DNA from 3 places in the Enterobacter chinensis genome. Region 3 is predicted to be linked to each of the others. Evidence: predicted binding sites of a transcription regulator. Region 3 holds the regulator's gene; each other region holds the start of a gene.
The links. Region 3 encodes LexA, which represses DNA repair genes until DNA is damaged. Its sites were predicted from a motif close to TNCTGTATGTACATACAGNA; they were not measured.

Region 1: a site for LexA is predicted at 3,195-3,214, ahead of sulA (SOS-induced cell division inhibitor SulA). Genes of this name have one in related genera too.
Region 2: a site for LexA is predicted at 3,170-3,189, ahead of uvrB (excinuclease ABC subunit UvrB). Genes of this name have one in related genera too.

Annotation. Positions count from the first base shown of each region.
Region 1 covers NZ_JARDVI010000002.1:148,213-154,087, reverse strand. The annotation lists gene PYW49_RS05730 (AAA family ATPase) at 1-552, opposite strand, end outside; gene matP (macrodomain Ter protein MatP) at 739-1,191, shown strand; gene ompA (porin OmpA) at 1,255-2,310, opposite strand; gene sulA (SOS-induced cell division inhibitor SulA) at 2,665-3,174, opposite strand; gene PYW49_RS05710 (TfoX/Sxy family DNA transformation protein) at 3,392-4,018, shown strand; gene yccS (YccS family putative transporter) at 3,975-5,875, opposite strand, start outside.
Region 2 covers NZ_JARDVI010000002.1:382,689-388,563, forward strand. The annotation lists gene yvcK (uridine diphosphate-N-acetylglucosamine-binding protein YvcK) at 18-926, shown strand; gene uvrB (excinuclease ABC subunit UvrB) at 1,001-3,016, opposite strand; gene PYW49_RS06755 (ABC transporter ATP-binding protein) at 3,768-4,490, shown strand; gene bioD (dethiobiotin synthase) at 4,453-5,154, opposite strand; gene bioC (malonyl-ACP O-methyltransferase BioC) at 5,147-5,875, opposite strand, start outside.
Region 3 covers NZ_JARDVI010000009.1:63,731-69,605, reverse strand. The annotation lists gene zur (zinc uptake transcriptional repressor Zur) at 1-305, shown strand, start outside; gene PYW49_RS21970 (CsbD family protein) at 373-582, opposite strand; gene dinF (MATE family efflux transporter DinF) at 703-2,040, opposite strand; gene lexA (transcriptional repressor LexA) at 2,104-2,712, opposite strand; gene PYW49_RS21955 (diacylglycerol kinase) at 2,821-3,189, opposite strand; gene plsB (glycerol-3-phosphate 1-O-acyltransferase PlsB) at 3,344-5,764, shown strand.

The DNA of each region.
Region 1 (5,875 bases), on a different contig from region 3:
GCCGACCCAGTCGAAACGTTGCTGGTGCACGATGGTTTTCAGACGCATCCACAGCAGCGGCTGCGAGAGCAGGGTGCGCAGTGAGATGATGAGAACACCGCCATTTGCGCGATGTACCAGCCCCGGCTGCAGCGACAGTTCACCGTTAAACTGGCGCAGACAACCAAAGAGTTGTTCAGCCTCGGCCCAGTTAGCTGTAACCACCTCGCCCTTAACGGCAAAACGGCCATCAGCCTGAGCGGTGGGTTCGAAAGTGACATCATGTCCCGCGATACGATATTGGCCGCCAAAGACTGCGTTCGATTCCGGCTGCAGCTGACGCACGGCATCCCCAAGCAGCGTCAGGTATTCCGCTTCTTCCGGGGCTTTGAGCAGCATGAAGGGGGCTGTTGCCCACGGGCTTAACACCTGCTCCAGCGCATAATGCAAACGTGGCTGCGTATCGCTAAGGATGAATTCGTGTTCTTTTGCGAGATCTGGCTGTGCAAACAGTTCTTGATAACTTTCGGTATCCGGAACAAGGTCACGCCATGCAAGTTTCGTAATGGTCAAAGTTGATGTTTTTTAGTCAGATGTAAAAGCGTGGAGTATACCGTAAGCGGGGGGCACTACCCAAGCAGGATTGGGGATTTCGAGAGGGGGATTGGCTGCATTCACTCACAGGATATGATTTCTTTTCAGCAGATTGCTAAAAAACTGATATTCTGAACAGAGTTACGTGGTAACACTGAGATCGCAATGAAATATCAACAACTGGAAAATCTCGAAAGCGGCTGGAAATGGAAGTACCTGGTCAAAAAGCACCGTGAAGGGGAGCTGATCACCTGCTACATCGAAGCCAGCGCTGCGCAAGAAGCCGTGGATATTTTGCTGACCCTCGAAAATGAACCGGTACAGGTCAACGGCTGGATTGAGAAACACATCAATCCTGCGCTGTTAAACCGCATGAAGCAAACTATCCGCGCGCGGCGCAAACGGCATTTTAACGCTGAGCATCAGCACACTCGAAAAAAATCAATCGATCTGGAGTTTGTTGTCTGGCAGCGCCTGGCAGGGCTGGCGCAACGCCGTGGCAAAACGCTGTCGGAAACTATCGTGCAGTTGATTGAGGATGCCGAACATAAAGAGAAGTACGCCAACCAGATGTCGACACTGAAGAACGATCTTCAGGCTCTGTTGGGTAAAAAGTAGATTTTTGTTTTCTTCAGATAATAAAAAACCCCGCATTGCGGGGTTTTTTTATAAGACGATAACTTATGCCGCTGGCTGAGTTACAACGTCTTTGATGCCTTTAACTTCGATCTCTACGCGACGATCTGGAGCCAGGCAGTCGATCAGTGCAGCGCGAGCTTTCACGTTGTCACAGGTGTTGCCAGTAACTGGGTTAGATTCGCCCATACCACGTGGGGAGATCTTGTTAGCTGGAATACCTTTAGAGATCAGGTAATCAACAACAGACTGAGCACGTTTCTCAGACAGTTTCTGGTTGTAAGCGTCAGAACCGATACGGTCGGTGAAGCCCAGAACCACTACAGAACCATCTTTAGGATCCAGGTTGCTCAGCTGGGAGTACAGCTGATCCAGTGCCTGCTGACCTTCTGGTTTCAGGGTAGCTTTGTTGAAGTTGAACAGAACGTCAGACTTCAGAGTGAAGTGCTTGGTCTGTACTTCTGGAGCTGGAGCCGGCGCTGGAGCAACAACTGGTGCTGCTTCTTCCTGCTGGCCGAAACGGTAGGAAACACCTACGCTCAGCATGCCGTTGTCTGGACGAACACCAACGGTGTTGCCGTCGCCGATGTTGTTAACCCACTGGTATTCCAGACGGGTAGCGATGTCACGGGTCATAGCCCACTCAACGCCACCAGCGAATACTGGGGAAACACCGGTGTCATGGTCGTCGCCAGCGATGCTGTTGCTGGAGTCAGCGCGCCATACCATGCCGCCCAGACGGGTGTACACGTCCAGATCGTCAGTAACTGGGTAACCCAGTTTAGCGGTCAGCTGAACGCCCTGTGCTTTGAAAGCGCCGTTTACGGTGTCGCCTTTGTATGGCATACGACCTAACCAGTCGTAACCCATTTCAAAACCAACATACGGGTTAACCTGATAGCCACCGAACGCACCTGCACCAAGCTGGCTCTCGTGAGTAGGGCCATCATTGTTCAGTTTGCTGTTGTACCAGCCGGTGTCGTGGAACTGAGACCAGCCCAGTTTACCACCTGCATACCAGGTATTATCTTTCGGAGCGGCCTGCGCTACGGTAGCGAAGCCAGCCAGTGCCACTGCAATCGCGATAGCTGTCTTTTTCATTTTTTGCGCCTCGTTATCATCCAAAATTCGCCATGAAAGTCTCAAGAGAGAATCACGGTTAAATCCTTCACCGGGGGGCGTGGTCAAATATAAATCTACCGATATCTTCGGCTTAGGCCGAGCACCCCTGGCGATGTAAAGTCTACAACGTAGCTGAAAACTTACAAGTGTGAAGTCCGTCAGGCATATGAAAAAAAAAGTTCCGTATACATATTATTTAACATTTCTTGAACGAATTTTGTGCAATAAAATTAAGGAGAACCGCACCAGACAAGCCTTGCCGCAATTTTGAGGCCGGGAACTAAAACCGCATCTTGAGGTCAAAAAAAATTCCAGGAAAAATCTTAATTTCACTCAATGATACAAATTCGAGTGAATTTTTAGCCCAGAAAGTTGTCCTCTGCGGTAAGAATCCGATCGAACCGGACGCATAATAAACCCGATCGCACTCCCTTCTTCAGCAGCTTCAGTCAGACGGAAATGTTCCTCTTCCGTCAACTCTTCCGATAACCATCCAATCACTACGCTGTAATTTCCTGTGCGTAAAGCGCGGATCATCGAGTCAACAGTATCGCAAGGCGAGAGTTGATTAATTTGCATGACCTTCGTCAGCGGCAGGCCGGCGGACTGAACCCACTCACGGCTCAGCTTTTGCTGTGGCGTTAGCCAAAGCTGCCAGCGCGATTGCTGACCGAGCTGTTGTAATAACGGCAACAATAGAAGTTGCGTTAACAGGGGCTGGTCTTCACGATAAACCACTTCACTGATAAGCCCTGTGGAAACACGCTCGACGGAATTCTGCGAGACATTGCCTGCGGCAGAAGAGAGAGAGATTGCGCGATTTGCATAGCCTGAAGTGTGCATATTCATTCCAGCCCTGTAGTTACTGTATGGATATACAGTAACCCCTGTATGCATAAAGATCAACCTCATTTTCGGAAAGCGACTCGCAAAATTCATTCAATCTTGATGCCCCTCGAAAAATCATCTTGCTCAACGGCGATAAGTTGCCTATTTTCCTGCTAACGGATCCGCTAGTAAGAAATTTCGTTGTTACTTTATGATTTTGAAGGGAAATATCATGAAAAAGATATCTTATGAACGGATTTATAAATCCCAGGAATACCTCTCCCCGTTGGGGGAGATCCATCATCGCGCGCTGTTTGGCGGTTACACCCTGGCGGTGGATGATGCGGTCTTTGCCATGGTGTCAGACGGCGAGCTTTATCTTCGTGCCTGTGAGGAGAGTGCAAAATACTGTGTAAAAAATGCCGCCTCTTTTTTGACGCTGATGAAGCGAGGCCGCCCGGTGCTACTCAACTATTATCGTGTGGATGACGGATTGTGGCAGGACAGGGAGCGGCTGCTTCAGCTCTCCTCGTTTGCGCTCAGTGCGGCAAGAAAAGAGCGCTACCAGCGTCATCAACGAAATCGGCTTAAGGACCTGCCGAACCTGACGTTTCAGCTTGAAGTCTTGCTTTTTGAAGCGGGTATTACCAATGAAGAAACACTCCGGGCGCTGGGCGCCAGAGCGAGCTGGCTGAAGATGCGGGCGAAAAATAAAGCGCTCAGTATTAAAGTGCTTTTCGCGCTTGAAGGGGCTATCGAGGGTCTGCATGAGGCGGCGCTCCCGGCAGGCATTCGCCGGGAGCTGACGGAGTGGTTTAATGCGCTGTCTGAGCCACAGGAGAATCATTCCTCCAGGTAGCGATTTGCTGTTGCAGCCGGCAAATTTCAGGCAGCAAAGCGATAAGCAGGCCTATTTGCTGCAGAACCAGCGGCGCTTTGCTGTCGTTTCCCGGGTCCAGATGCGCAATGCGTTGAGCCAGTTCATCCAGAGCCTGCTGAACGCGTGGCTCATCGGCTGGTCGGTGATGAAGTGCGTCATCGACATAACAGACGGCGTCATCGAGCAGGTTGAGAATACCCGGGTTGGTGAGTTTCTCACGGTGGGCACCCAGCGTCGAAATGTAGCTGGTGAACGTATGGTTCAGGCAGAGCAGGCGGAAAGCTGTCTCACGAATCTCTGCCGTGGCGCGGGGCTCCGTTGACATGTTAGAGACAACTGAGGCCAGTTCTGCATCACTGTTGTGCGCATCGCGACGTGCTATCCGGTAAGCCAGGCGGTTATCGCGGCCCTGGTGATACTGCTCCAGGATCGCGTCAAGGTATCGACAGTTGGCGTTCATCGCCCTGTCTACCACACGCGGCAAATTGCGGAAACGCCAGTCCGGCCAAATAAAGCTGACCGCGGCCCAGGCAATCGCGCAGCCAATCAGCGTATCGATCACGCGGGGCAGGGCGACTTCAAACCCTTCACCCAGCAGGTTGAAGCAGAGCAATACCAGCAACGTGATGAACATGGTGGCATGGGCATACTGAACGTTGCGAAACGCGAAGAACAACACGCCGGTGATCACGATCAGGATCAATTGACCTTCAACGGAGGGCACAAAATAGAGCACCGGCAGGCCAATCGCGACGCCGACCAGCGTACCGATAATACGCAGCGCAAGTCGGTGACGGGTGGCGTTATAGTTCGGCTGGCAGACGAACAGGCTGGTCAACAGGATCCAGTAGCCGTGGTGCAACCCGGTTATCTGAATAAAGGCATAACCTACGCACAGCACCAGCGACATTCTCACCGCGTGGCGAAAGAGAGCCGATTCCGGCGTAAAGTTTCGGCTCAGCCGTAGCCACATATCGCTAGCGCTGTGCACGCTGTCATCAGCAAGCTGATTGTCCACCTCGCTGCCCGGAAGCGCCATTGCTTGTTCGGACTCAATGGTCGCCAGTTGAGCATCAATTGCCCGCAGGTTGTTCAGCAGAAACCCAAGTGCTTTGATGTGTTCAGGTGACGTTCCGCTGGCCTGAACGCGGTCGAGGGCCGCATCAAGATGGCTGAATACGCGTTCAAAGCGCGGGTCATGCTGATAGGGCGTGCGCAGCAGAATGGAGCGTGAGAGCTGCTGGCACGCCTGGGACTGCATGGACAGCAGACGCTGGAAGCGAAACATCACGTCGCTGTAGCGGAACTTTTCGCGCAGAGCGGCATACTGAACATGTGAGGAGCTGGCGCGTTCATGAATGTCCTGCGCGGCAAAATAATAGTGTAAGGTCCGTCGCGTTCCGCGCTGACCACGATCGCCGCGTAGACGGGTAAGCAGAGAAGCTTTCGTCTGGTTTAGGGTGGCGACCAGTTGACCGTTTGCCAGTGCCAGATCGTAGAGCGGTGCCTGGCTTTCTTCCTCGATATCCGGGTCGAACAGCCGGGATTTCAGTTCCAGATAGTGGGCTAGCTGCTCAAAGCTGCGGGCAAGGTTATCCTGCAGAGGGCGAACCGGGAAGATCAGATGACCGGTTAACGTCAGCAGGTTATACCAGATGGCACCCAGCAACAGCAGAACCGGCTGCTGGTACCACTGGTCGTAAAGGGAAACGCCCAGCATGGTGTAGATGGCGATCAGCAATGCCCCAAACGCGATGGTGGCATAGCGCTGCCCAAGGCCGCCCAGCAAAATGAACCCGCTGGTTGAGAGCGTAAGACCCAGGGCAAACAGCCAGG
Region 2 (5,875 bases), on a different contig from region 3:
CGTGATAAGGAATGTGTATGCGCAATCGCACTTTTGCGGATCTTGACCGTGTGGTCGCACTCGGCGGAGGCCACGGTCTCGGGCGAGTGATGTCCTCTTTGTCTTCACTCGGTTCAAGGCTGACAGGGATAGTGACAACAACGGATAATGGCGGCTCTACGGGGCGTATCCGACGTGCAGAAGGGGGTATCGCCTGGGGCGATATGCGCAACTGTCTGAACCAGCTGATTACCGAACCGAGCGTTGCATCAGCAATGTTTGAGTACCGTTTCGGGGGTAATGGAGAACTTTCCGGGCATAACCTCGGAAATTTAATGCTTAAAGCCCTGGATCACCTGAGCGTGCGCCCGCTGGAAGCCATCAATTTGATACGAAATCTGCTGAAAGTGGATGCGTTTCTGATCCCGATGTCTGAACAGCCGGTTGATTTGATGGCTATTGACGTGGAAGGCCATGAAGTTTACGGCGAAGTGAATATCGATCAGCTCATCCTGCCGCCAAAAGAGCTAATGACCTACCCAAGCGTTCCCGCCACGCGCGAAGCGGTTGAGGCTATCGCCGAGGCGGATGTGATCCTGATAGGCCCGGGCAGTTTTTACACCAGCCTGATGCCCATTTTGCTGGTGAAAGAGCTGGCGCAGGCGCTGCGCCGCACCCCTGCCCCGATGGTCTACATCGGTAACCTGGGACGTGAACTGAGCCCGGCAGCCGCAAGTCTGTCGCTGGCGGATAAACTGAGCCTGATGGAGCAGTACGTCGGGAAGAAAATTATCGACGGCGTGGTGGTAGGACCGAAAGTCGACGTATCAGGGATTGGCGATCGCCTGGTGGTGCAGGAGCCGCTGGAGGCCAGCGATATAAAATATCGCCATGACCGCCATCTGCTGCGCGAAGCGCTGGAGAAGGCGATTCAGGCGCTGGGTTAGGCTCGTTTTGTGCGGCCTGATGCCCTCACCCCGGCCCTCTCCCACCGGGAGAGGGAGAAAACACGCCGCTTTTACTAGGATGCGGCGATGAAAAGATCCCGCAGCTGATGAAGCTGGTCGCGGATCTGCGCCGCCTCTTCGAACTCCAGGTTCTGTGCGTGCTGCATCATCTGCCCTTCCAGCTCGTGGATTTTCTGCTGCAGGGCTTTCGGCGTCAGCACGACGGTATCTTCTTCCACCACTGAACGCGCCTTGCCGCGGCCTTTCGCTTTGGTCTTGGCAATGTTCTGACCCAGCGCCAGAATATCCACCACTTTCTTGTTCAGCCCTTGCGGTGTAATACCGTGCTCTTCGTTGTAGCGCTGCTGTTTCTCGCGACGGCGCTCCGTTTCGCCAATCGCTTTCGCCATCGACGGGGTGATTTTGTCACCGTACAGAATCGCTTTCCCGTTGACGTTACGCGCTGCACGCCCAATGGTCTGGATCAGAGAACGTTCAGAACGCAGGAAGCCCTCTTTATCCGCATCCAGAATCGCCACCAGCGAGACTTCAGGCATATCCAGACCTTCTCGCAGCAGGTTGATCCCCACCAGCACGTCAAACTCGCCCAGACGCAGGTCGCGGATAATCTCCATTCGCTCTACGGTATCGATATCCGAGTGCAGATAACGCACCTTCTCGCCGTGCTCTTCGAGGTACTCGGTCAGGTCTTCCGCCATACGCTTGGTGAGCGTGGTCACCAGCACGCGCTCGTTGATGGCGGCACGGATACGGATCTCGGAGAGCAGATCGTCCACCTGCGTCGCCACCGGACGAACTTCAATAATCGGGTCGAGCAGCCCCGTTGGACGCACAACCTGATCGACAACGTCTTCACCGGATTTCTCCAGCTCGTAGTTTCCCGGGGTTGCCGACACGTAGATGGTCTGCGGAGCCAGCGCTTCGAACTCTTCAAACTTCATCGGGCGGTTATCCAGCGCTGACGGCAGGCGGAATCCGTACTCCACCAGCGTCTCTTTACGCGCGCGGTCACCGCGATACATCCCGCCAATCTGCGGGATAGTGACGTGGGATTCGTCAATCACCAGTAAACCGTCTGCCGGAAGATAGTCAAACAGCGTCGGCGGTGGCTCGCCCGGCCCGCGTCCGGAGAGGAAGCGGGAGTAGTTTTCAATGCCGGAGCAGTAGCCCAGTTCGTTCATCATCTCCAGATCAAACTGGGTACGCTGACTCAGTCGTTGTTCTTCCAGTAGCTTATTGTTCGCCAGCAGCACCTTACGGCGGTCTGCCAGCTCCACTTTAATCTCTTCCATCGCCTGCACGATACGCTCGCGTGGCGTCACGTAGTGCGTTTTCGGGTAAATGGTGAAACGCTGAATCACCGACTCAATGTGTCCTGTCAGCGGGTCGAACAGCGAGAGGCGCTCGACCTCTTCGTCAAACAGCTCAACGCGCAGCGCCATGTCGTCCGATTCCGCCGGGAAGATGTCGATGACTTCGCCGCGCACGCGAAACGTCCCGCGCTGGAATGCCTGATCGTTACGGGCGTACTGCAGTTCAGCCAAACGGCGCACAATGGCGCGCTGATCGATGATCATCCCCTGCGTCAGGTGGAGCATCATCTTCAGGTACAGGTCCGGATCGCCCAGACCGTAGATAGCGGAAACCGACGCGACGACAACCACATCACGACGCTCAAGCAGCGCCTTGGTGGCGGACAGACGCATCTGCTCAATGTGTTCGTTTACCGAAGCATCTTTCTCAATGAAGGTGTCAGAGCTCGGGACATAGGCTTCGGGCTGGTAGTAATCGTAGTAGGAGACAAAATACTCCACCGCGTTGTCCGGGAAGAACTCTTTCATCTCACCGTAAAGCTGTGCGGCCAGGGTTTTGTTGGGTGCCAGCACCATCGTGGGGCGCTGCAGGTCAGCGATCACGTTGGCAATGGTAAACGTTTTGCCGGAGCCGGTTACCCCCAGCAGCGTCTGGTGTGCCAGCCCGTCTTCCAGCCCCTCTTCCAGACGGCGGATGGCCTCGGGCTGATCCCCCGAAGGACGGAAAGCAGAACTCAATTTGAACGGTTTACTCATGGGCGACAACCTGATGACGTTATAAGCGGCAGGGAGTAATTTTACTCCTTGTGGCCAGGAATGCCAGTAAAAAACACTGGATGAAAAACCAGTAGCATGTCACGATATTTAGAGTAGCGCCTGAATGATTAGCGCGATAGCGGCCAAAATTTGGACTGTGACAACATAAAACACCAGTCAGGTCAGGTTATCCCCAGAACTTTTTCTTTTTTAACATTTGTCAAGCCAGGTAATGATAGTTTTATGGCAACGAGTGACACTTTCATGACGGGAATTGCTTTTATCTAAGCAGTTAAATTATAAACGATATTTTCTAAAGCCGCGTTTCGCGTCAATTTGGGCGAAAGCCGCGTCTTCTCTCGCTTATCGCGTGTTTTCTAACTCTAATGCACATGGTTATCCACAGGAATAGTGGATAACTGCTTCCAGCCCATACAGACTGGCGCTCGGCAAATTCCCGGATTTTCCCACGAAACGGCAGGAAAAAATTTTTATAGCTATTTTTTGATGATTAACAGTTGAGTCATTCATAACCAACCGATGGGATCTTGCTCACATTTTCATCATTTATAGCCCTGCACCACAACTCAACACCGCCAGCACCGTCGATGTGCAATCCCGCAGGTTTTACACCGCGCTCCTGTGACTTATTCCTAAAAAAGTCGCTTTTTTAATCACTTTGCGCTTTCTGGCAGGGGTTTTGCACTATCCCAAACGTGCCTCACCTACACACATTTTTAAGGAGAGAAAGATGTTGAGTCTGCGTGCAGTGAATCAGTTTTACGGAAGCCAACATACGCTATGGAACGTGGATTTAGATTTTCCACAAGGGATGTGTACAGGCGTCGTTGGCCTGCCGGGTATGGGTAAAACCACCCTCATGAATTGCATCGCCGGGAAAGTGCCTGTCGAAAGCGGCACCATCATCTGGCATGAGGCAGGCGCACCGCCGCGTGATTTGCTCAGCCAGGTGCCAGAGCAGCGTTCAGGGCCGGGGATAGGCTACGTCCCGCAGGACAGGCGGATCTTCTCCCAGCTGACGATTGAGGAGAATTTGCATATCGCCATGCGGGCGATGGGCAAGCCCGATCCGGAAGCGAAAAGTGAGATATATGATCTGTTCCCGGAACTCTACGCGTTACGTCAAACCCGGGGAAACGCCCTTTCGCCAGACGATCAGTACCAGCTGGCGCTGGCCAATGCGCTGGTAAACCGTCCGCGGATGCTGATTCTGGATGAGCCCCTGCACGGCGCAGGTCACGGTTTCACGCATAAGCTGGGGCAACTGTTAGTGCGCTTAAACCGCGAGCTGGGGATGACGGTGCTGCTGGCTGAACAGCAACTGTCGTTTATTCGCCGGGTCGCGGATCGTTTTTGCATGCTTTATCGCGGGCGTAACGTGGCCCAGGGCCACGTTAACGAGCTGGATGATGAGCTTATTGCCCACTGGATGTCGCTGGAAGCAAGGCGCTGAGGTCGAGATAGCGCCCGGTTTCGGCACGTTCGGCATTGTCCGCAAGCCACGGGATCTCCCCGAGGAATGGAGCAGGAAGAACCCGCAGGAGCGTCGCCAGATACTCCTGATGCCGCTTGCCGGGGGCAACCACGTCGTTGGCTATCCAGCCCGCCAGACGCAGCCCTGCCTGCGAAACGGCCTGCGAGGTTAACATCGCATGGTTGATACAGCCGAGCTTCACCCCTACGACCAGAATGACCGGGAGCTGCTCGCGCTGCACCCAGTCAGCAAAGGTCTGCGTGTCCGAAAGCGGCGTAAACCAGCCGCCTGCGCCCTCCACCAGCACCCAGTCCGCCTGGCTTTCCAGCGTGCGTAATCCGGAAGACAGCACGGCGAAATCAATCGGACGACCTTCGTCGGCGCTGATAATGTGCGGCGAGGTCGGCTCGGCAAAGGTATACGGATTCACCGCTGAATAGGCGAGTTCAAGCGTGCTGTTCCGCTGGAGCGCAAGCGCATCGGTGTTGCGTAATCCTTCCGCCGTCATCTCGCTGCCGGAAGCAACCGGCTTATAACCGGCGGTGTTTTTTCCCAGCAGTCGCGCCGCCTGCAGCAGCGCAGCGCTGGCAACCGTTTTACCCACTTCCGTATCCGTTCCGGTGACAAAATAGCGTTCAGTCACGTTCGATAACCCCATGAAAAAGTTGATAAGAGAGCGGGAACTGTCCTCGCTCCTGCGGCCAGGCCAGCTCCAGACGCTGCAGCTGACCCCGGGTGAGCGGTTTTTTCTCGCGTCCGGTATGCAAATGCGTGGCGCCAATGCCCTTCAGCGATCGCATGGCGCTGAGCGCATCGCTGAAATTGAGGGTGATGGTCTGCACCGTACTGCGATAGCGCAGACCAGCCAGCGCCTGCGTGACCCGCTCGTGTGATAAAAACCGGTTGGCGTGCGGCTGGCGATCTACCGCCTGCCAGGCCTGATTCAGCTCCGGTAACGAGCTTTCCAGCAGGGTGGTAAACGCCACTCTCCCGCCCGGACGCGCCACGCGGTACAGCTCGCTTAAGGCCTGCTGCAGGCTGCTACACCATTGCACGGCCAGATGGCTCCAGACCAGGTCGAATTGCGCATCCGCCAGCGGGATCGCTTCGATATCCGCGACCAGATAGTGGTGCGCGGCCTGCCGCTGACGTGCCTCCGCAAGCATGTCGGATGACAGGTCGAGAGCCGTAACCAGGCTTCCCGCTTCGCGCCAGTAGCGGCTATTCCCGCCGGGGCCACACCCGGCGTCCAGCACCCGGGCAAAGCGCGTCTCGCCGAGCAACGCCAGCAGTCCCTCTGCGCTCTGGCGTTGAAGCTCATCGTGCTGTGAATAGCTGCGCGCGGCCCGGCCAAACGCCGCCGC
Region 3 (5,875 bases):
TGGAACAAGGGTTCGTGCATAAAGTGGAGTCCACAAACAGCTATGTGCTGTGCCATCTGTTCGATCAGCCTACGCATACATCGGCGATGTTTATCTGCGATCGCTGTGGAGCGGTGAAAGAAGAAGGCGCGGAAGGCGTGGAAGACATTATGCATTCGCTGGCCGCTAAAATGGGCTTTGCCCTGCGTCATAACGTGATTGAAGCACACGGGCTGTGCTCAGCGTGCGTGGAAGTGGAAGCCTGTCGTCATCAGGATGCATGTCAGCACGACCACTCTATTCTCGTGAAGAAAAAGCCGCGTTAGCAGCAAAAGCAAAGGCGGCTCATGGCCGCCTCAGAGTGTACTTCCTTGTACTTCGGGTATAGCCCGGTTACCAGCGGTAGTCGTTGCGTTTTTCCCAGTCGCCCACTTCTTTTTCCGCCTGGTCTTTTGCGTAGCCGTAACGCTCCTGGATTTTACCAACAAGCTGATCGCGTTTACCTTCAATGACGGTCATATCGTCATCAGTCAGCTTACCCCACTGTTCTTTCGCTTTACCTTTGAACTGCTTCCAGTTGCCGCCGATTTCGTCTTTATTCATCATCGTGTCCTCTTAGTTAAGCGTCGGGTCGTAACGTCCGTTACGTTCTTTTCTGCTGGACGTAATGATTATTGTAGTTAAGGATTCGGCAGTTGGTTTCATATTCGGAATCTTTAACCGTCACGATATATCGTGACGCGAGGGGAACCAGGTATTGTTCCGCCAGTGGCGCCGCCAGATAAAAGCCAGCGATATCCCCCGCAGCGAGAGGAAGACGGCAAGGGCCAGCCATAAACCGTGGTTACCAAGCCACGGGAGCGTCAGCAGCGTCAGGCCAAACCCTGCCGCAGCGACAGCCATGCTGTTACGCATTTCGGCTCCGCGCGTCGCACCAATAAACATGCCGTCCAGGAGATAACACCAGACGCCGACCACCGGTAAAATCACCTGCCAGATAAGGTAATGGCTCGCCAGCTCGCGCAGTGAAGAAAGAGAGGTGAGTAACGCAACGATCTGCTGGCCAAAACAGGCGTAAACCAGACCAAACGCCAGCGCGACCAGTCCCGACTGACGGCAGGCTGCCCGCCACACATCCTGGAGCTGCCCGCTTTCGCGCGCACCGTATGCCTGTCCAGAATGCGCTTCAACCGCATAGGCAAAGCCGTCCAGTGCGTAGGCAGTAAAGGTCAGGAGCGTCATCAATACCGCGTTGACCGCGACAATTTCTGGCCCCAGCCGGGCCCCGAAAACCGTCAGCGCGCCGAAACAGAGTTGAAGAAGCAGCGAGCGCAGCATGATGTCACGGTTGAGCGCCAGCAGCTTACGGATATTCCCACGCCATGCGGTTTTAAGCAGCGCAAGGGAGATCCCGCGCATCGCCAGAACACGCCAGACCATCCACAGACCAATAATAAAGGTCCCGTATTCTGCAATCGCAGTCGCCAGTGCCGCACCCCGCACGTTCATGTGCAGACCCATCACCAGCCAGATATCCAGCACAATGTTGAGAAGGTTACCCACCACCAGCAGAATCACTGGCGCACGGGCATACTGTACGCCCAGAAGCCACCCCAGCAGGACCAGGTTTGCCAGCGAGGCGGGCGCGCTGAGCCAGCGGATTTCAAGGAAACGTCGCGCCTGCTCCAGTACCGCCTCGCTGCCGCCCACGATATGGAGCGCAAGGTCAATCAGGGGAGCGCGCAGTAAAACGATTAACGCACCCGCACCAAGCGCAAGTATCAGCGGCTGCACCAGCGCGCGAGCCAGACGCAACGGATCTTTTGCACCATAAGCCTGTGCGGTAAGTCCGGTGGTACTCATGCGCAAAAAGAGCAGCAACATAAACAGGAAGCTGGTTGCCGTCGCGCCAATGGCCACGCCGCCAAGATAAACAGGGGAATCAAGATGACCAATAACAGCAGTATCGACCAGACCCAGCAAGGGTACGGTGATGTTGGAGAAAATCATCGGCAGAGCAAGACGCCACAATGCCTTATCTGATGCCGTCAGCAGTGACATGAAAAATACCGGGAGCAGGAAATGAATCAGGCTACAGCGGAGCCGTAGCCTGTCAGGAAGAGATTAGAGCCATTCACCGTTGCGAATGACCCCAACCGCCAGTCCTTCGATAGAGAAATTATGCTCACGGAGATCCACCACAATCGGGGAGAACTCATTGTTTTCAGGCAACAACTGGACGGTGTTACCCTGTTTTTTAAGACGCTTGACGGTGACTTCGTCATCGATGCGTGCGACCACAACCTGGCCATTGCGCACATCCTGCGTTTTGTGAACCGCCAGCAGATCGCCGTCAAGAATGCCGATGTCTTTCATCGACATACCGCTTACGCGCAGCAGGAAATCAGCGCTCGGTTTGAACATGGCTGGATCGACCTGGTAGTGGCCTTCAATATGCTGCTGTGCCAGTAAAGGCTCACCTGCAGCAACACGCCCCACCAGCGGAATGCCCGTCTCTTCTTCCACCAGCAGGCGGATACCGCGGGACGCGCCCGAAACAATCTCAATCACGCCCTTACGCGCCAGCGCTTTCAGGTGTTCTTCGGCAGCATTCGGAGAACGGAAGCCCAGACGCTGAGCGATTTCCGCACGCGTGGGTGGCATACCCGTCTGGCCGATATGATCCCGGATGAGATCAAACACCTCTTGCTGCCTGGTCGTTAACGCTTTCATTCCGCCCCCTGGGTGTATATACAGTTATGCTGTGAGTATATACAGTCAAAGGCGATTTTGGAACCAAAAACTGCACAAAAAACCAGGGACTTAATTATTCCTCGAGGCTCATCGGAAATGTGACCAAAGCAGCGTGACCCAGGTGATAACGGCGGTGATAATCGCCAGCAACACGGCAGCAGAGCCCATGTCTTTTGCCCGGCCAGAGAGCTCGTGGAAATCAGAACCTATACGGTCAACAACAGCCTCAATAGCGCTATTAAGAATTTCCACTATCATCACCAGAAGCACGGAGCCGATCAGAAGAACGCGTGTTATCGCATCAATATCAAGGAAACAAGCGATAATCACCGCGATGATAGCGGCGACGCCTTCCTGGCGAAAGGCGGCTTCATTGATCCACGCGGCACGGAAACCTTTCCAGGAATAGCCGGCGGCTTTGATGATTCGGGTTAACCCAGTGGTATTATTGGCCATTAAAAGAACCTTTTATTGGAAATAGCGTCAGTAACTACAGGAGCAGCGCGTTTCGCTGCCGCCTTAAGTATGACGGGTAACAACAGAAATTTTGCGCGCTTTCTGTTATCCTTGCGCCGCAATTGCATTATTAACCAGAGGCTTTACATCGTTTATGTCCGGCTGGCCACGAATTTACTACAAATTACTTAATTTACCATTAAGCATCCTGGTAAAAAGCAAGTCTATCCCAGCAGAACCCGCGCTGGAATTGGGGCTCGATACGTCACGTCCTATTATGTACGTTTTGCCTTATAACTCGAAGGCAGACTTACTGACGCTTCGCGCCCAGTGTCTGGCGCATGATTTACCTGACCCGCTTGAACCGCTGGAAGTTGACGGCACTCTGCTGCCGCGCTACGTGTTCATTCATGGTGGACCTCGCGTGTTTACCTATTACACGCCAAAAGAAGAGTCCATCAAGCTGTTCCATGACTATCTGGACCTGCACCGCAGCAATCCTGACCTGGATGTGCAGATGGTGCCGGTATCGGTGATGTTTGGTCGCCGCCCGGGTCGTGAAAAAGGTGAAGAGAATCCACCTCTGCGCATGCTTAACGGCATCCAGAAGTTCTTCGCGGTCTCCTGGCTGGGACGCGACAGCTTTGTGCGCTTCTCTCCTTCCGTTTCGCTGCGTCGAATGGCGGACGAGCATGGCACCGACAAGATCATCGCGCAAAAACTGGCGCGCGTGGCGCGTATGCACTTCGCTCGTCAGCGTCTGGCTGCCGTTGGGCCGCGTCTCCCGGCGCGTCAGGATCTGTTCAACAAGCTGTTGGCTTCCAAAGCGATTGCCCGCGCCGTTGAAGACGAAGCGCGCAGCAAGAAAATTTCACATGAGAAAGCGCAGCAGAACGCCATTGCGCTGATGGAAGAGATCGCAGCGAACTTCTCTTACGAGATGATTCGCCTTTCCGATCGTATTCTCGGCTTTACCTGGAACCGCCTCTACCAGGGCATCAACGTTCATAACGCCGAGCGTGTACGCCAGCTGGCGCATGACGGTCATGAAATTGTCTATGTTCCCTGCCACCGCAGCCACATGGACTACCTGCTTCTTTCTTATGTGCTCTATCACCAGGGGCTGGTACCGCCGCACATCGCTGCCGGCATCAACCTGAATTTCTGGCCAGCAGGTCCGATTTTCCGCCGCCTGGGCGCCTTTTTTATCCGTCGTACCTTCAAGGGCAACAAGCTCTACTCCACCGTTTTCCGTGAGTATCTGGGCGAGCTGTTCAGCCGCGGCTATTCCGTTGAGTACTTCGTCGAGGGCGGTCGTTCACGTACCGGACGTCTGCTCGATCCGAAGACCGGCACGCTGTCGATGACCATTCAGGCCATGCTGCGCGGCGGGACTCGTCCTATCACGCTGGTGCCAATCTACATTGGCTATGAGCATGTGATGGAAGTGGGTACTTACGCGAAAGAGCTGCGTGGGGCGACCAAAGAGAAAGAGAGCCTGCCGCAGATGCTGCGTGGCTTGAGTAAGTTACGCAACCTGGGCCAGGGCTACGTGAACTTTGGCGAGCCGATGCCGCTGATGACGTATCTGAACCATCACGTACCGGAGTGGCGCGAGTCCATCGATCCTATCGAAGCGATTCGTCCGGCCTGGCTGACGCCAACGGTTAACGGCATTGCGTCCGAGCTGATGGTGCGCATTAACAACGCCGGTGCGGCTAACGCCATGAACCTGTGCTGTACGGCGCTTCTGGCTTCGCGTCAGCGCTCGCTGACCCGTGAACAGCTCACAGAGCAGCTGGATTGCTATCTGGATATGATGCGCAACGTGCCGTATTCGGTTGATTCAACCGTGCCTTCTGCGACCGCCAGTGAGCTTATCGATCACGCGTTGCAGATGAACAAGTTTGAAGTCGAAAAGGACACGATCGGCGACATCATCATTCTGCCGCGTGAGCAGGCAGTGCTGATGACGTACTACCGCAACAACATCACCCATATGCTGATGCTGCCGTCGCTTATGGCGGCCATCATCACCCAGCATCGCCGCATCTCGCGTCAGGAGCTATTGCGTCACGTTGATACGCTCTACCCGATGCTGAAAGCGGAGCTGTTCCTGCGCTGGAGCAAAGATGAGCTGGCAGGCGAGCTGGATAAACTGACGGAGGAACTGCGTCGTCAGGGGCTAATCACCGTCACGAATGATGAGCTGCACATCAATCCGTCACGCTCCCGTACCCTGCAGCTGCTGGCAGCCGGTGCGCGCGAAACGCTGCAGCGCTACGCCATTACGTTCTGGCTGCTGAGTGCAAACCCGTCGATCAACCGCGGTACGCTGGAAAAAGAGAGCCGGACGCTGGCACAGCGCCTGTCTGTTCTGCACGGCATTAACGCCCCTGAATTCTTCGACAAAGCGGTCTTCAGTTCTCTGGTTCTGACGCTGCGTGACGAAGGCTTCATCAGTGATACGGGCGATGCCGAGCCGGAAGAGACGCTGAAGGTATACCAGATGCTGGCAGAGCTGATCACCTCGGATGTGCGTTTGACGATTGAGAGCGCCACTCAGGACGAGTGACAATAAAATGCCGGGAGGTGGTTTCACCTTTCCCGGCCTGTTGTTCTGCATAATATAAAGGCCCGGTGAGCGCTAACGCTACCGGGCCTTATTTTTAAGCCTTATTAACTC